DNA from 3 places in the Cupriavidus sp. 22TCCZM04-2 genome. Region 3 is predicted to be linked to each of the others. Evidence: predicted binding sites of a transcription regulator. Region 3 holds the regulator's gene; each other region holds the start of a gene.
What was found. Region 3 encodes FNR, which switches genes on or off when oxygen is low (the NO sensors DNR and NnrR bind a similar motif). Its sites were predicted from a motif close to TTGATNNNNATCAA; they were not measured.
Positions count from the first base shown of each region.

Region 1 (5,788 bases), on a different contig from region 3:
GCTTCGCCCCCGACAAACCCGCGTGGCAGGACGTGGAAGCCACCGTTGCGCGGCTGCGCGCGACGCCTGCGCACTGACGACAGACGAGACCTGCGCGGCGCGCGGGAAAACCCCAAGGAGAAAACCGCAGATCGGCCTTGCCGGCCCTTTTCATGTAGCTTACGCTGAACGATCATGTAGCATGCACTACATGAGTGACAACAGGGCATGCAGCGGTGCACTGCGGCACCCGGACCGCGCACCACGATGACGTGCCACGATAAATACAAGACCAGAAATCCACCAAGGGTAGACAATAAGGAGTCACGATGACGTATCCGCATCACCCCCGCATGGCAAGAGTGCGCCCGGCATAGTTCTCGCTTCGCCAGATTGCAGTCCCCAACGCTACGTTGCAATCGGCGGCGCGACAGCATCACCCGTCTGTCTGGACCGCGCGGGTCCGCCCCCCTGCTTCGACAGACGTGTGCTTCCGGGTTCAGGAACCAGCCCTCTAATAGACAGTTAGACAGGTAGACAACATGTCGTCATCCATTTCATCCATGCCTTCCACGCCCCTCGCCGAAGCGTCGATCAGCGCGGCCCCGCATTCGAACGCGAGGGCTGCGAGGTCCCAGACCATCACAATCGAGGAAGGCATCCGCACCGCAGGCGTCGGCCGATTCCAGTACCGGCTGTTCGTCATCTTCGGCCTGGTCTGGCTCGCCGACGCGATGCAGGTGCTGTCGATCGGCTTTACCGCGCCTTCGATTGCCAAGACCTTCGGCATTCCGGTGCCGACGGCCCTGCAAAGCGGCACGATGTTCTTTGTCGGGATGCTGATCGGCGCATTCGTGTTCGGCCGCCTGGCCGACCGGATCGGGCGCCGCCCCGTGCTGATGATGGCGGTGGTCATCGACGCCATCTGCGGCGTCGCTTCCTCGTTCGCGCCTGAATTCCAGTGGCTGCTGGTGCTGCGTTTCCTGACCGGCATCGGCGTCGGCGGCACGCTGCCGGTCGACTACACCATGATGGCCGAGTTCCTGCCCTCCGACCGCCGCGGCCGCTGGCTGGTTCTGCTGGAGTCGTTCTGGGCCGTCGGCACGATCCTGCTCGCCGTGCTGGCACTGATTGCCGTTTCGCACGGCGATGCAGCCTGGCGCCTGATCTTCCTGGTCACCGGCATCCCGGCGCTGGTCGGCCTGATCTGCCGCTTCTACGTGCCTGAGTCTCCTCTCTACCTGAACAAGTCGGGCCGCTCGGCCGAAGCACGCGCGGTGCTGCAGCGTGTTGCCAAGGCCAATCGCGTTTCGGTTGAAATCGGCACGCTGGAGCCGCAGAAGATGGAGCGTAAGTCGGTGCTGGCGCTATTCGAGACCGGCTTCCGCCGTCGCAGCATCAGCCTGCTGGTGGCGTGGGCGCTGATCTCGATCGCCTACTACGGCGTCTTCGTCTACCTGCCGGTGAAGCTTGCCGGCCAGGGCTTCGGCTTCATGCGCGGCCAGGTCTTCCTGATCGTGCTCGCGCTGGTCCAACTGCCTGGCTTCGCGCTGGCTGCGCATGGTGTCGAACGCTGGGGCCGCAAGCCGACGCTGATCGGCTTCCTGCTGCTCAGCGCCGCGGGCTGCATGCTGTACAGCCTGGGCCAGTCGCCGACGCTGGTGGTTGGCTCCACGCTGCTGATGAGCTTTTCCCTGCTCGGGACCTGGGGCGCGCTCTACGCCTTCACGCCCGAGGTGTATCCGACCGACCTGCGCGCCAGCGGCATGGGCACGGCGGGTGCCATGGCCCGCTTTGGCGGCCTGTTCGCGCCGGCGATCGTTGCCCCGGTCATGGCCACGCATTTCACGCTGGCCCTGGTGCTGCTCTCGTCGTTCCTGGCCGTGGCGGCGCTCGCGATCTATATGGTCGACATCGAGTCGAAGAACCGCGCGCTCGACTGACAGCCGGTTAGCACGGCAGGCTCGGAAACGTAGCGACAGGCATGGGCCGCCGCAGCCGCGCGGCGGCCCGCTTCCATTACAATCGCGCTACCACGGCGCCGCGCCCCGGTCCACAAGACCGGGGCCGCCCGCTTCACCCTCTCCCGCCGAGCCTTTGCCGCCGCCATGAAACAAGACCCGCGTTTCCCCAGCCTGTACATCCTCGACCACCCGCTGATCCAGCATAAGCTCTCGCATATGCGCGACCGGGACACGTCCACGCGCACGTTCCGCGAGCTGCTGCGCGAGATCACGCTGCTGATGGGCTACGAGATCACGCGCCACCTGCCGCTGACCACGCGCCATATCGAAACGCCGCTGGTACCGCTGGAAGCCCCGGTGATCGCCGGCAAGAAGCTCACCATCGTACCCGTGCTGCGCGCCGGCGTCGGCATGAGCGATGGCCTGGTGGAACTGATCCCCTCGGCGCGGATCGGGCATATCGGCGTGTATCGCGACGATCAGCATCGCCCGGTGGAGTACCTGGTGCGCCTGCCTGACGTGGAAGACCGCAGCTTTATTCTGTGCGATCCGATGGTCGCCACCGGCTATTCGGCGGCGCATGCCGTCGATGTCCTGAAGCGCCGCGGCGTGAAGGACGACGCCATCACTTTCGTCGCCCTGGTGGCGGCCCCGGAGGGCGTGGAGGTGTTCCAGAAGGCGCATCCGAACGTGAAGCTGTTCGTCGCCTCGCTCGACAGCCACCTGGACGAACACGCGTACATCGTCCCGGGCCTCGGCGACGCGGGCGATCGTTTGTTCGGCACCAAGAACTGAATTGCAGCGGGGAGCGGCCCGCTCGCCATCCTTCCCGCTGTCGCGAGCTTGATCCTACTCAATGGCTCGCGCGGCGCCGCTCCCTACACTCGACGTCGCACCGCAAATGCGTGCAACCCGTCGAACTCTCACAGGGAGAACCGCATGGAAGCCTTCAAGATCCTCTTTACGACCAGCACCGGGCTGATGAGCCTCGGCGTCATCGTCTTTATCATCGGCATGGCGTGGTTCTTCGCGCGCCTGTTCAGCCGCAAGATGCGCGAAGACGCGGCAGCCGCGAAGGCCGCGGCGGAAAACCGGCCGGCATCGCAGACCGGCACACGCTGAGCGGCGCTTACTTCTTCTTGCCGCCGCCCAGCAGGCTGCCCAGCACGCCGCGGATCAGTTCGCGGCCGACTTGGGAGCCCACGGTACGCGCGGCCGACTTGGCCATCGATTCCAGGATGGAATCGCCCCGGCCGGTCTTGCCGGTACCCTTGGTCAGCGAGCCGAAGATCTCGCCGGCGGTACCCAGCCAGCCGCCTTCTTCGGCCGGCGCACCGGCTGTTGGCTTCTGCGCCGTGGCGCCGCCACCATTGCCCGCCGGCGCCACGCTGCCGCGCAGCTTCTCGTAGGCCGACTCGCGGTCGATGGTCTTTTCGTAAGTCCCCGCCACCAGCGACGTCGCGATCAGCTGCTTGCGTTCGTCGTCGGTAACCGGACCGATGCGGCTGCCCGGCGCCAGCACCCAGGCGCGCTCGGTCACGCCCGGCGTGCCCTTGGCATCGAGCAGCGACACCAGTGCCTCGCCCACGCCTAGTTCGCCGATAACCTTCTCCACGTCGAGCTTCGGGTTGGCGCGCATGGTGGTGGCCGCCACCTTCACCGCCTTCTGGTCGCGCGGCGTGAACGCGCGCAAGGCATGCTGCACGCGATTGCCGAGCTGGCCCAGCACCGTGTCGGGGATATCGGCCGGATTCTGCGTGACGAAGTACACGCCAACGCCCTTGGAGCGGATCAGCCGCACCACCTGTTCGATCTTGTCGAGCAGCGCCTTGGGCGCGTCGGTGAACAACAGGTGCGCCTCGTCGAAGAAAAATACGAGCTTGGGCTTGTCGAGGTCGCCGGCCTCGGGCAGCTTCTCGAACAGCTCGGACAGCATCCACAGCAGGAACGTCGCATAGAGCTTGGGCGAGTTCATCAGCTTGTCGGCCGCCAGGATGTTGACCACGCCTTGGCCCTTGTCCGTCTGGATGAAATCCTCCAGGTTCAGCATCGGCTCGCCGAAGAACACGTCCGCGCCCTGCGACTCCAGCGCAACCAGGCCACGCTGGATCGCGCCGATAGACGCCGCGGAGATATTGCCGTACTCGGTGGTGAACTGCGCCGCGTTGTCGCCAACGTGCTGCAGCATGGCGCGCAGATCCTTGGCGTCGAGCAGCAGCAGGCCATTGGCGTCGGCAATACGGAACACCAGGTTGAGCACGCCCTGCTGCGTGTCGTTCAGTTCCAGCATGCGCGACAGCAGCAGCGGCCCCATGTGCGAAATGGTGGCCCGCACCGGATGCCCCTTCTGGCCGAACACGTCCCACAACGTGGTCGGGCAACCGCCCCAGGCCGGTTCCGGCAGGTTCAGTTCCTCCAGCCGCGCCTTGAGCTTGTCCGAGGGCTGGCCCGGCATGGAAATGCCGGTCAAATCACCTTTGACATCGGCCATGAACACCGGCACGCCCAGCCGCGAAAACCCCTGCGCCAGCGTCTGCAGGGTCACGGTCTTGCCGGTACCGGTGGCGCCGGTGATCAGTCCGTGCCGGTTGCCCATCTGCGGCAGCAGGGCCAGTTCGTGCTCGGCGTTCTTGGCGATCAGGATAGGTTCGGCCATGGTGTCTTGGATCGAGAAGCGTGGCGGACGGCCACAGGCGCGGCACGGACAGGGCCGCGTGATAAAATCACGGGCTGATTATAGCCAGCAGCCGGGTGTAGCCGTCACCTGGCCGCGCGCGCTTGCACCTCGCTGTACGGCGCCCGCAAGCTGCAGCCTTCCCGCACAACCTCACGTTTTCCGCTTCGGAGAGAATCATGGCCGGTCACTCGAAATGGGCCAATATCAAGCATAAGAAGGCCGCCGCAGACGCCAAGCGCGGCAAGATCTGGACCCGCCTGATCAAGGAAATCACCGTTGCCGCCAAGCTCGGCGGCGGCGATGTCGACTCCAACCCGCGCCTGCGCCTGTCCATGGACAAGGCGATGGACGCCAACATGCCCAAGGACAACATCCAGCGCGCGATCCAGCGCGGCGTGGGTGGCCTGGAAGGCGCGAACTACGAGGAAATCCGCTACGAGGGCTACGGCCTGAGCGGCGCCGCGATCATTGTCGACTGCCTGACCGACAACCGCGTGCGCACCGTGGCCGAAGTCCGTCACGCGTTTTCCAAGCACGGCGGCAATATGGGGACCGAAGGCTCGGTGGCCTTCATGTTCACCCATTGCGGCCAGTTCCTGTTTGCCCCGGGCACGCCGGAAGACAAGCTGATGGACGCCGCGCTGGAAGCGGGCGCCGACGACGTAGTCACCAATGACGACGGCTCGATCGAAGTCACCTGCCCGCCGAACGATTTTTCCGCGGTCAAGGCGGCCCTGGAAGCCGCAGGCTTCAAGGCCGAAGTGGCCGACGTGGTGATGAAGCCCCAGAATGAAGTCGAGTTCACCGGCGACGACGCGGCCAAGATGCAGAAGCTGCTGGACGCCCTGGAAAACCTCGATGACGTGCAGGAAGTCTTCACCAACGCGGTCATCGAAGAGTAAGTAGACTTAGTTAGCCCTCGGGCGGCAGCACGATCAAGCTGCCGCCTTTTTGCATGCGTATCTTTTCTGGCAGTGGATCATGAAAGTATTGGTTGTCGGCTCGGGTGGACGTGAACACGCGCTGGCCTGGAAATTAGCCCAGTCCCCCAAGATTCAGGTGGTGTACGTGGCGCCAGGCAATGGCGGGACCGCGCTCGACAAGCGCCTGCAGAATGTTCCGCTGACGGATCCGCAAGTACTGGCCGCCTTTGCCGAGCGCGAAGGCG
Region 1 covers NZ_JBYOJS010000022.1:6,534-12,321, forward strand. The annotation lists gene AC3FKG_RS25150 (c-type cytochrome) at 1-77, shown strand, start outside; gene AC3FKG_RS25155 (MFS transporter) at 522-1,922, shown strand; gene upp (uracil phosphoribosyltransferase) at 2,088-2,738, shown strand; gene AC3FKG_RS25165 (DUF3149 domain-containing protein) at 2,883-3,065, shown strand; gene AC3FKG_RS25170 (helicase HerA-like C-terminal domain-containing protein) at 3,073-4,599, opposite strand; gene AC3FKG_RS25175 (YebC/PmpR family DNA-binding transcriptional regulator) at 4,797-5,522, shown strand; gene purD (phosphoribosylamine--glycine ligase) at 5,602-5,788, shown strand, end outside.
Region 1: AC3FKG_RS25165 (DUF3149 domain-containing protein) is a predicted target of FNR. The motif match lies at 2,787-2,800, and genes of this name have one in related genera.

Region 2 (5,788 bases), on a different contig from region 3:
GGCCTGCTCGGCGCGGCCCTGGCAGGCATGTTCGGCGGGTTGTGGACAGTGCCGCCGTCGCAATGGCTGGCACTGCACATGGCCTGGGGCCTGGGCGGCTGGCTTGCCGCGCTGGTGACGGGCATCGCCACAACGGTGCTGCCGATGTTCTGGCAGGCGCCACGCCTGCCGCGCTGGCTGGAGCGCTGCCTGCCGTTCGGGCACTGGTTGCCGCTGCTGGGATTCAGCGCTGTAGTGATATCCCGGCCCGATGGTGCGCTTGCGCGCTGGGCCCTGTTGCCCTGGCTGCTGTTTGCGGCGCTGGTGGCCGGCTTCGCGCTGGCGGCCACGCTGGGGGCGCGGCGCCGCCACGATCCCGTCTGGCTGCTTTGGCCGGTCGCGGCCACCAGCCTGCTGGCCGCCGCGCTGTTGGCGGCGGTGCTGCCCGTGGTGCCCGAGCCCTGGCAGGCGACGCTGTCGTGGTGGGTCGGCACGCTGGCGCTGGTCGGCGGTGGCGTGTTGCCGGTGACCGCCATGCTCGGCAAGATCGTTCCGTTCCTGGTTTGGCTGCACCTGCGCCGGCTGTTGCCGCCGCGCGCGCGCGTGCCGGCCATGCAGGCCATCATCACGCCCGCCACGCAACGGCGCCAGGCGTGGTTGTTGCTGGCGGCTTTCGCGCTGCTGCTGGCGCTGCCGCTCGCGCCCGCGTGGCTGGCGCGCGCCGGCGGCCTGGCGTTCGCGCTGGCCAATGCCTGGCTCGGGTTGCAGTTGCTTAAGGCAATGCGATGCATGCGCGCCATGCGCGCGCGGGGCGGGTTGCCGCCGCGCAAGCCACTTGCGCAAGGAGTTCACCATGGCTGAGATCGTGATGCTCGACCGGTTGCCGCTGTTCCGTGGCGTCGATGGCCGCGTGCTCGACGCAATCGTTGCCGCGGCCACGCAGCGGCGCCTGCAGAAAGGCGAATTCCTGTTCCGCCGCGGCGAGCCCTGCCGCGGGCTGTTTGTCGTGATGGACGGGCTGGTGAAGCTCTCGCTGCCCGCCGCCGCCGGCAGCGCAAAAGGCGCGGAACGCGCGATCGAGGCCTTTGGCCCTGGTGCCGTGTTTGGGGAAGACGTGGTGTTCGTGGATGCCCCGCAGCCAGCCGACTGTCAGTCGATGGCGCGTACCACGGTGCTTTGCATCGACAGTGCCGCACTACGGCAGGCGATGGCCCGGGATCCGCTGCTGTCCGCGCGCCTGCTGCGCAACCTGTCGGGCCGGCTGCATGCGCTGATGCGCGATATCGAGGCCACCAGCCTGCACAACGCCTTGCAGCGCGTGGCCGGATTCCTGCGGGATGAAGCGCGCGCGGGGCGCCGCACGTGGCTGGCGTGTACGCAGCGCGTGATGGCCTCAAAGCTGGCCATCACGCCCGAAACCCTGTCACGCGTGGTCAGCCGCTTCTGTGCGGAAAACCTGGTGCGGCTCGAGCGCGGCAAGATCTTCCTGCTCGATGCCGAAGGGCTGGGACGCCTGGCGGACGACGGGTCACGCGCGCACGTCCCGGACGTCGCTCATGCCGCGACGGTGGCTTGCGTCGCCGGTTCGGCGATGGCAGTGGGCTTCTCGCCGGTCAGCAGGTAGTGGAGCAGGTCCGCCACCGGGCGGATCGCTTCGCCGAACGGCAGCGTGCCCTTGCCGCGGAAGAACAGCCCGCGCTCCACGTCGCCGCGCACGGCCTGTGCCAGCTTCAGGTCGATGCAGAACTGGCCGATGCGCGATACGCCATCGCGCAAGCCACAGGCCTGCAGGCAGTCAAAGCCTTCCAGGCAGTCGCGGGCCTTGGCGCGGCGCTGCAGGCGGCTTTCGCCCGACAGGTAGCGCGACAGCCACGGCGTGAGCACCGCGCGCGCCGGCAGGCCCGCCACGCTGGTGAACTCGCGCAGGTCTTCGGGGCCGGCGGTGGCCAGGACCTGCTTGAAGGCCGGGTGGGCGTCGCCTTCCTCGGTCACGGCAAAGGCGGTGCCCAACTGCACTGCGGCGGCGCCTTCGCCGAGCCAGTGGCGCACCTTCGCATGGCTGTTGATGCCGCCCGCCAGGATCAGCGGGACACTGTCCCACGCGAGCCCGAGCGTATGGAACAACTCGCGGCATTCCGCCAGCACACGCGCGAACGAAAACCGGTCTTCGCCGAGATCCTGGATGGTCGACGCGCCAAGATGGCCGCCGGCATGGGCCGGGTGTTCGACCACGATGGCATCGGGCAGCCGTCCCTTCTTCATCCACTTGCGCAGCACCAGGCCGATGCCGCGCGCTTCCGACAGGATCGGGATCAACGCCATCTTCGGGTAGTTGGCGGTCATCTCCGGCAGGTCCAGCGGCAGGCCCGCGCCCATGACGATGGCATCGGCGCCGCTTTCGCAGGCCTGGCGCACCAGTTGCGCGTGCGAGCCCACCGCTTTCATCACGTTGACGGCAACCAGGCCACGCCCGCCCGACAGTTCGCGTGCGGCCTGGATCTCGCGGTCCAGCGCGACGAGGTTCGCAGCCTCGATGCGCGCCTTGTCGCGCGTGCCGCGGGTTTGCGCGAGCAGGTCGGGGTGGTGGTGGCGCAAGTCGATGCTGGCAATGGTGCCCACGCCGTTGTGCGCGGCCACGGTACCCGCCAGGCGGTGCGCGGAAATGCCGATGCCCATGCCGCCCTGGACGATCGGCAGCAGCCGGCGCCCAGCCAGCTTCAGCCAGTGTTCTGTCATGTTGGTCTCGCTTGTTTGGAACTGCGTGCGGACCGCGATATGGGACCGCGCACGAACGGCCAAGGGTGGCACAGCGACCGGCGCGCGCGTTTGCCCAAGGTCAATCGACGGCCGCCCCTGCACCAATGGCGTAGGCCGACCGGTCTATGCCGCAAGGCGTTGCGGTGCGGTTTGCGCGTGGTCAAGTCCACACGCGAAGTGCGTCGCTAGCATCTGCGCTGGCCGAATTCCCGCGCCGCAAGCGGCGCTTCCGACATGACAACCTCATCTTCCGTGCGGGCGCGCGTTCCGCAGCTGGTCGCGCCGGCGGGCTCGCTGACCGCGTTGCGCGCGGCGCTGGAGCACGGCGCCGATGCCGTCTACCTGGGCCTGCGCGACGCCACCAACGCCCGCAATTTCGGCGGGCTCAATTTCACCGAGGCGGATATCCGCACCGGCGTGGCCGAGGCGCATGCGCGTCGCCGCGAGGTCCTGTTCGCCATCAACACGTTCCCGCAGATGGGCGAAGTGGCCAGGTGGCACCGCGCCGTCGACGCGGCCGCGGACCTGGGCGCCGACGCGGTCATCATGGCCGACGCGGGGCTGATGGCTTATGCGAGCCAGCGCCATCCGCAACTGCGGCTGCACCTGTCGGTGCAGGGCTCCGCCACCCACGCCGACGCCATCGAACTGATGCGCGAGCGCTTCAACATCAAGCGCGTGGTGCTGCCACGCGTGCTGTCGCTCGCACAGATCGGCAAGCTGGCGCGGCAGACCAGCGTCGAGCTGGAGGTGTTCGGCTTCGGCAGCCTGTGCGTGATGGCCGAGGGCCGCTGCCTGCTGTCCTCGTATGCCACCGGGGATTCTCCCAACAACAAGGGCGTTTGCTCGCCCGCGCACGCGGTGCGCTGGACCGAACAGGACGGCACCATGCACGCGCGCCTGTCCGGCATCCTGATCGACAGCTACGCGCCCGGCGAGCCGGCCGGATATCCCACGCTGTGCAAAGGGCGATTCGAGGTCGAGGGCGAGCGCGGCTACGTGCTGGAAGAGCCCACCAGCCTCAACGCGCTGTCACTGCTGCCGGCGCTGCTCGACATCGGCATCGCCGCGATCAAGATCGAAGGCCGCCAGCGCAGCCCGCGCTACGTGGCCGATGTCGTCGGCGTGCTGCGCGCCGCCATCGACGCCGCCTGTGCCGAGCCGAAGCGCTTCGCGCCGCGCCAGGAATGGCAGGGCACGCTGGGCCGCCATGCCGAAGGCGACCAGGTGACGCAGGGCGCCTACGACCGGCCGTGGCGATGAGCGCGGCAAATCCAACCACGGAGTCATTGATGCGGGATTCATCCACACCCGGCGCGGCCCGGTTCGGCATTGCGCTGGGACCGCTGCTGTACTACTGGCCGCGCGCGACGGTGATGCAGTTCTATGCCGACGTCGCCGATTCGGCCGTCGATCGGGTCTACCTGGGCGAGACCGTCTGCACGCGCCGCCACGAGCTGCGCCATGCGCACTGGCTGGAAATCGCGCAGATGCTGCGCGAAGCCGGCAAGGAGGTGGTGCTGTCCACGCCGGTGCTGATCGAGTCCGACACCGATATCGCCTGCATGCGCCGCGTCTGCGAACAGGACGACTACCTGGTCGAGGCCAACGACGTCGGCGCGGTGCGCTGCATGGGCGGGCGCCCGTTTATCGGCGGCCCGCACCTGAACGTCTATCACGCCGATACGCTCGCCTGGCTTGCCAGCCTTGGCGCCCGCGGCTGCGTAGTGCCGGTCGAGATGAACGGCGCCACGCTGGCCGCGCTGTCGGCGGGGCGTTGCGCGGGCGTGGCGCTCGAAGTGCTGGCCTGGGGCCGCATGCCGCTGGCCTTCTCGGCGCGCTGCTTCACCGCGCGCCATCACCGGCTGCGCAAGGACGCCTGCGAGTTCCGCTGTCTCGACTATCCGGACGGCCTGGTTGCCGCGACGGGCGAGGGCCAGGACTTCTTCACGCTCAATGGCATCCAGACCCAGTCGGCGACGTGCCTGGACCTTTGTGACCAGGCGCAGGCCATGGCCCATATGGGTGTCGACATGCTGCGCGTGAGCCCGCATTCGAGCGGGACGCTGGAAGCGGTGGCCGCGCTGGCGGCGATTCGCGCCGGAGAACGTGCGCCCGCGCCGAGCGGCGTCATGCCGGCCGGCGCGCAACCGTGCAACGGCTATTGGCATGGACGCCCTGGCATCATGTGGGAGGACCGGCCGTGAGCGTACTGCAAAGCCTGCTTGCCCGCGTGCATCGCCGCATGCCGGCCAGGGCGCGCGCCTTGCCGCTGGTCTCGGCGCTGGAACTCGCGCGCCGCGCCGGATGGCTGGAGCCGCCCGCCGCGCTGAACGGGCACACCTTCCTGCTGACGGTCGAGGATCTCGGCCTGGATGTGCCTTTCCACTGCGAACAGGGACGCTTCCGCTCGGCTGGCCGCGGCGCCGAGGAGCCCGAACTGACGTTGCGCGCCCGCGTGCCCGACTACCTGCGCCTGCTGGCGGGACAGTGCGATACCGATACGCTGTTTTTCCAGCGCAAGCTGGTGATCAGCGGCGATACCGCGCTCGGGCTCGAAGTGAAGTACTGGCTGGACGCGGCACCGCGGCCGCCCTGGCTGGAACCGCTGGTGTCGCGGCTCGCCGCGGGGCTGGGCGTGGCGGCGCCGGAGGCGGGACATCGCTGAGCGCGCAGGCGGCTTGCGCACCGTCATGGCCGAGCCGCCTATTTGCACCCCAGCCGCTTCGCCAGCTTGTGCAGATTGCTGGCGTCGATGCCGAGCTGGCGCGCGGCCTGGGCCCAGTTGCCCTGCTGCGCGTGCAGCGCCTGTTCGATGCAGTCGCGCTGGGTCTGCTCGACGGCGTCGCGCAGCGTGGCGCCGGCGGCCAGCGCCACGTGGGGGCGTACGGCTTCCGTGCCATGAGCAACCGGCGTGGACGCATCCGGCGGGGGCGCCAGGCTGTCCAGGTCGAGCAGGTCGGGCTCCAGCGTCACGATGTCATTGCGGTTGGCCCCGCGGCTCACGGAGCGCAGCGCCGCGCGGCTGACCACATGCTCCAGTTCCCGCACA
Region 2 covers NZ_JBYOJS010000002.1:63,245-69,032, reverse strand. The annotation lists gene AC3FKG_RS03645 (hypothetical protein) at 1-840, shown strand, start outside; gene AC3FKG_RS03640 (Crp/Fnr family transcriptional regulator) at 833-1,603, shown strand; gene AC3FKG_RS03635 (NAD(P)H-dependent flavin oxidoreductase) at 1,534-2,715, opposite strand; gene ubiU (ubiquinone anaerobic biosynthesis protein UbiU) at 2,971-3,999, shown strand; gene AC3FKG_RS03625 (U32 family peptidase) at 4,029-4,943, shown strand; gene ubiT (ubiquinone anaerobic biosynthesis accessory factor UbiT) at 4,940-5,404, shown strand; gene norR (nitric oxide reductase transcriptional regulator NorR) at 5,443-5,788, opposite strand, start outside.
Region 2: ubiU (ubiquinone anaerobic biosynthesis protein UbiU) is a predicted target of FNR. The motif match lies at 2,806-2,819, and genes of this name have one in related genera.

Region 3 (5,788 bases):
TCCGCATGCTGACGGCCTATGTCTGGGGGCTTTCCAATACCGGAGGCTCAGGGCAATGATCACCGACTCAGGCACGGGGTGCGCCATGGCGTCTGAAGGAGCGCGCGCATGAACGCCCCCGGGACAGAACCTCTGGCCCGCACGGCCGGCCCGCAAGGGCCGGCGTCGTCGCCTGTCGAAACCTCCGACGAAACGCTCTACGAGGTTCGACGCAAGATCTACCCGCGCTCGGTGACGGGCGCGTTCTCCAACTGGCGGGTCTGGATGGTACTCCTGACCCAGCTCATCTACTACGGCACGCCCTGGCTGCAATGGAATGGCAGACAGGCCGTGCTGTTCGACCTTGGCGCCCGCAAGTTCTATATCTTCGGACTGGTGCTTTGGCCGCAGGATGTCATCTATCTTGCCGTCCTGCTGGTGATCTCCGCGCTGGCGCTGTTCCTGTTCACGGCCATTGCGGGGCGGCTCTTCTGTGGCTACGCGTGTCCACAGACGGTCTACACCGAAATATTCATGTGGATCGAACGGCATGTCGAAGGTGACCGCTTCGCGCGGATCCGTCTGGACGGCGATCCGTGGAGTTTGCGCAAATTTCGCCTGAAGGCGACCAAGCACTCGCTGTGGCTACTGGTCGCGCTATGGACGGGCTTCACGTTCATTGGCTACTTCGCGCCGATACGCGAGCTTGGCGGTCAGGTCCTGAGCTTCTCGCTGGGGCCGTGGCAGGCGTTCTGGATGCTCTTTTACGCCTTCGCGACATGGGGCAATGCGGGCTTCATGCGCGAGCAGGTGTGCAAGTATATGTGCCCGTATGCGCGATTCCAGAGCGTGATGGTTGACCGCGACACCTACGTGGTCACCTACGACGTCGGGCGCGGCGAGCCGCGCGGGAGCCGGTCGCGCAAGGTGGATCATCATCAGGCAGGGCTTGGCGACTGCGTCAACTGCAGCATTTGCGTGCAGGTGTGTCCGACAGGCATTGATATCCGTGACGGGCTGCAGTACGAGTGCATTGGCTGCGGCGCCTGCATCGATGCCTGCAATCAGGTCATGGACAAGATGGACTACCCGCGTGGGCTGATCCGGTACACGTCCGAGAACGCCATGCGCAAGGCGCTGTCAGCCGCGGTGGCGCGCAAGCGGCTCGTGCGGCCGCGGACCATCATCTACTCGGTCATCTGGCTGGTGATGGTAGCGGGTTTCGTGGTGTCGCTAGCGCTGCGCACGCCGTTGAAGGTCGACATCATCCGCGATCGCGGGGCGTTGGGGCGTGAGGTGGATGGACGCTGGATTGAGAACGTCTATCGACTGCAACTGATCAACACCACCGAGGCACCCATGCGCATCAGCGTGCAGGCCGAAAGCGACGATCTGAAGAACCTGACGGTCGAGTACGATCCCGACGCGAAGGCCCTGGCGCCGACGTCGAACAAGCTGGTGCCGATCCGGATTCGCGTGCCGATCGACGATGCCGCGCAGGGTACGCACAAGATCAGCGTGACGGTGACAAGCGAAGGTTCGGGGCAAGGTAGTGCGCAAATCAGGCAATCTACCAGTTTCATCGTGCCGCGCAATTTGTGATGCTAAGGGCGGTGCAGCGCATCGGCGCTGCGCCGTACCAACCGCGAGCGCCTCGGTGAGGCGCCGACGAAGGGGGCAAGACGATGCAAGAAAGCAATCCGTGGTGGAAGGAGCCGTGGCCGTGGCTTCTGATGAGCGGCCCGTTGCTGGCCATAGTGGCTTGCGGCGTAACCATCTGGCTGGCTTCTACCCATCCTGACCGGCCGGTAGTCGAAGGTGTGTCCCGGCACGGCCTGGTCGTCGAGAAAGCAGAAGGGGTCCCGGGCAGTGCCAAGGCACCGCAAGCGAGGCGGCCATGAGGCTGCGCTGGCTGATGTGGGTACTGTGGCCGGCGTTCCTGATGGCCGGGGTGGCCACGGCAACCGTGTTTTCGGTGGTGGATCCCGGAGATCTGAATTTCTTCGGCCACCCGATCGAGGCCTCGCGCGAGGCCATTTATACGATCGGGTTCTTGCTGGCCTGGGTATTCTGCGCGTTGTCCAGCGGATTGACGCTCTATACCATGCCGACGAAGCTCAGCGAAACGGACGAGCTGGAGTGATTGGGCTGAAGCGGACCGTCTTGCCAGGCAAGGCGGTCAGACGGCCTCAGCAGGAGCGGCTGTAGACTTGCTTGATGCCTTCCATGTCGACGAGCTTGACGTGGCGTTGACGGATCTGGATCAGGCCCGCCTCGGCGAATCGTGAGAACAGGCGGCTGACCGTTTCGAGCTTCAATCCGAGATAGCTGCCGATTTCTTCCCGGCTCATGCGCATGACGAACTCGGTCGACGAATACCCGCGTGCGGACAGACGTTCTGACAGGTTGATCAGGAACGCGGCAAGTCGCTCTTCGGCACGCATGGACCCCAGCGTGACGAGCATGAGCTGATCATGCGATATTTCCTTCCCCATCAGTCGCAGGAACTGCTGCTGCAGCGATGGCAGATCCATGGACAGCGTCTGAAGATCGGCCATGCGTACGACGCATACTTCCGTGTCTTCAAGCGCGGTGGCATCCGAGGCGTGCTGCATTTCACCCAGGCCGTCGAGGCCGACCACTTCGCCAGGCAAATGGAAGCCGGTGATTTGCGAGCGGCCGTCTTCCGTGGTGACATGCGTCTTCAGGGTGCCGAAGCGAATGGCAAAAACCGCAGTCAGCGGATCGCCCATGCGGTACAGGGTTTCGCCCTTGTGGACACGGACGCGCTCTTGCACCAGGGTATCCATCTTTTGCAGATCCTGCTGGCTCATGCCCACCGGCAGGCACAGTTGCCCCATGCCGCAAGTGGAGCAACGGGGCGACATCTCGGTGACGGGGATGGATGTTAGCAATTGGAACCTGCAAGGAATGAGCGGCGAGGGCGCAATGCATGCATTTTAACGCGCGATGTGATGCGGTAGGGAGTTGCAATTGACTTTTGGTGTGCTTCTCAGTGTTTTCATGCTTGCCTTGCTGGGGGGCTTTCATTGCGCTGCCATGTGCGGTGGCGTTGCCCTCGCAGTCGAGCAGCGCGCCGTGGACGTGCCGATTGCCGTGGTGCGGCGCCCCCAAGACTGGCTCCTGGAGTTGCTGGTGATGCATGTGGGCAGGATTTCCACTTACATGCTGCTCGGTGCGATCCTTGGAGCGGTGGGGGCGACGGCCTGGCGCCAGGATTACCTGCCGGTTCAGCGCTGGCTATTTGGCGCCGGGAGCGCCTTGCTGCTGGTATCTGGCTGGCGCCTGCTACGCGGCGAAGCGTTTTCCATCGTGTGGCTGGAACGGTTCGGCGCGCGCGCGGGGACCGCCGTTGCCGGAAGCTTCGGCCGGCTTCGCCGCAAAACTCCGGCCACGGCGGCGAGAAGCGGTGGTCTGGTGCGCCGCTACGGCATGGGCTTGGCGTGGGGGCTCGTGCCCTGTGGCATGGTCTATGGTGCGCTTGCCCTCGCGTTACTGGCCGGTAATGCGCCCTCGGGTGCCCTGGTAATGGGCGCCTTCGGGCTTGGCACGCTACCGAATTTGCTGGCGCTATCCAGCTTTTCGGGGCTGCTGCGCGCTTGGGCTCGCCGCCGTTGGGTCAGGATGGGAGCTGGATTGGCGGTCATGGTCTTCGGCGGCCTGGGAATCGGTCGAGCGGTGTTATTGCCACATTCGCTGGCCGAGCATGGTTTTTGCCTGGTGTTTTGACGCCACCGTGAAGGCGCGGGAGTGCGCGGTGGTTGCAGGCGGATGCGGGAATGCCATACAATCGCCTGCATTGCGGTATCGCGCGGCGTGTTTCCGAGCGGCGCCTGGCAGCCCTTCCAAAAAAAGGGCGTCCGGAGTTTCGGACAAGCCGACATTTCGGCGCCGAACCCTTCCGCAGTCCATCCGGTTCATAATATCTGTTCAAAAGTCCGGCTGGCTCTGCGACCGTGGTGCGGTCATTGCTGGCCCTGATCCCGATATTCGTTTTTCTTGCGGCCCAGGCGGACGTTCGCCGGAAGCCATGTCCGCCCATGTGGGCGCGTGCAAGAGGTTCGTGCACTGGTACTTGCCGGTGACCGGGCAATCTCCTGCCGGAACACACCCGGCAAATCGAAGCAAAAGAAGGTGCACGGTCTCGAAGCGAAACGCTTTCGGGTTTGCTGCGCGATGAGATGGCGGTGGCAATCGCACCGTTAAATCCACAATGTCCAGGGCTCCGGATTCGTCCCTGAGCAGGTGCAAAGACAGGCTGCACACCCAACATGAATACCCAAGAGGCGAAGATCGTCCTCGAGACTGCGCTGATCTGTGCGCAGGAGCCCTTGCGCGTGAGCGACCTGCGCCGTCTGTTTGCAGACGATGTCGGCGCGGACACTGTTCGGGTCCTGCTTGATGAGTTGCGCCAGGACTGGCGCCAGCGCGGGGTCGAGTTGGTGGCACTGGCCAGCGGCTGGCGTTTCCAGAGCCGGCCTGAGATGCGGGAATACCTCGATCGCCTCAATCCCGAGAAGCCCCCCAAGTATTCGCGGGCCGTCATGGAAACGTTGGCGATCATTGCTTATCGTCAGCCGGTAACGCGTGGTGACATAGAGGAAATCCGTGGCGTGACGGTTAGCACGGAGGTGGTCAAGAAACTGGAAGACCGCAGCTGGATCGAGGTCATCGGCCACCGCGATGTACCGGGGCGACCGGCACTCTATGCGACCACCAAGGCATTCCTGGACGATCTGGGTTTGCGTACGCTGGACGAACTGCCTCCGCTCGAAGACGCCCAGGCGCAATCGCAGGCGGCGCTACTGGATCAGCAGGCGATCGATTTTGAAGAGATGGCAACGGCGCTGCCGGTGGCTGGCGACGAAGAGGCCTTCCCTGAGCCGGAGCCGGTTACGCCGGCCGGTGAGTCGTCCGATGCCGCCAAGCCGGCTGCTGGCGACGAACCTCCTGACGAGGCTGGGGCCGTCGCGCAGGCCAGCGCCGACGCCATGCAGGTGGCAGATCTCGCGTCGGCTGTGACCGAGGCAAATGGCTTCCATGCCGAAAGCGCGCCGGGCAACCAGGACGGCGGCAATTCATCCGGCGACGATACTGTGCCGCCGCACGCGAGCGAGCATGATGATGAGCGCGTGCCCAACTGAACAATATGCAACATCCGATAGTGAATACTTTGTCTGATTCCGTTGAACAAGACACCCGGTCAGCCGGGTCACCGGCTGCCGACGGCGCAGCAGAATCCGGGTCAGGCACCGATACGGCGCCGCGCCGGAAGGGGCTGAGACGCGGCTTGCGCAACCTGGTGGCTTCGCGCCGGCAGGGCGGGCAGGATCGAGACGGCAATCGCGCCGAAGGAGCCGAGTCTGGCGCCCAGGCTGATGCTGGCGAGAGCAGGCCTGCCGGCGAACCCGGCGGGCGTGCGGCCCCGCGTGGCCGCGGCAAGCGCAAGCCGATCAGGGCGGAAAATGCGCCGGCCCGGGAAGGCGGTCAAGCTGGGCAGGAGCGCGGCGACAAGGGCGAGCAGGCGGGCCGCAAGCGCAAGCCGCAGGGCCAGCGCACTGCCCGGGCCACGCCGGAAGGCGATGTCCAGTCGGCGGGTCGGCAGCAGGGCCCGCGCAAGGGTGGTCAGTCGCAACGGAAGGGGCCGGCCGGTCCCGAGAAGGCGGGCGCGAGCAGCGAAGACCTGTTCCGCTTTGTTATCTCGGATCAGTACGACCAGGAAGACACCGTCATCCCACGCACCAAGGCTAAGCCGGTGCGCGAACTGTCCGCGGACGACGATGCGCCT
Region 3 covers NZ_JBYOJS010000006.1:119,087-124,874, reverse strand. The annotation lists gene ccoP (cytochrome-c oxidase, cbb3-type subunit III) at 1-59, shown strand, start outside; gene ccoG (cytochrome c oxidase accessory protein CcoG) at 109-1,581, shown strand; gene AC3FKG_RS11920 (FixH family protein) at 1,665-1,880, shown strand; gene AC3FKG_RS11915 (hypothetical protein) at 1,877-2,122, shown strand; gene fnr (fumarate/nitrate reduction transcriptional regulator Fnr) at 2,169-2,894, opposite strand; gene AC3FKG_RS11905 (sulfite exporter TauE/SafE family protein) at 2,974-3,729, shown strand; gene scpB (SMC-Scp complex subunit ScpB) at 4,272-5,144, shown strand; gene rluB (23S rRNA pseudouridine(2605) synthase RluB) at 5,150-5,788, shown strand, end outside.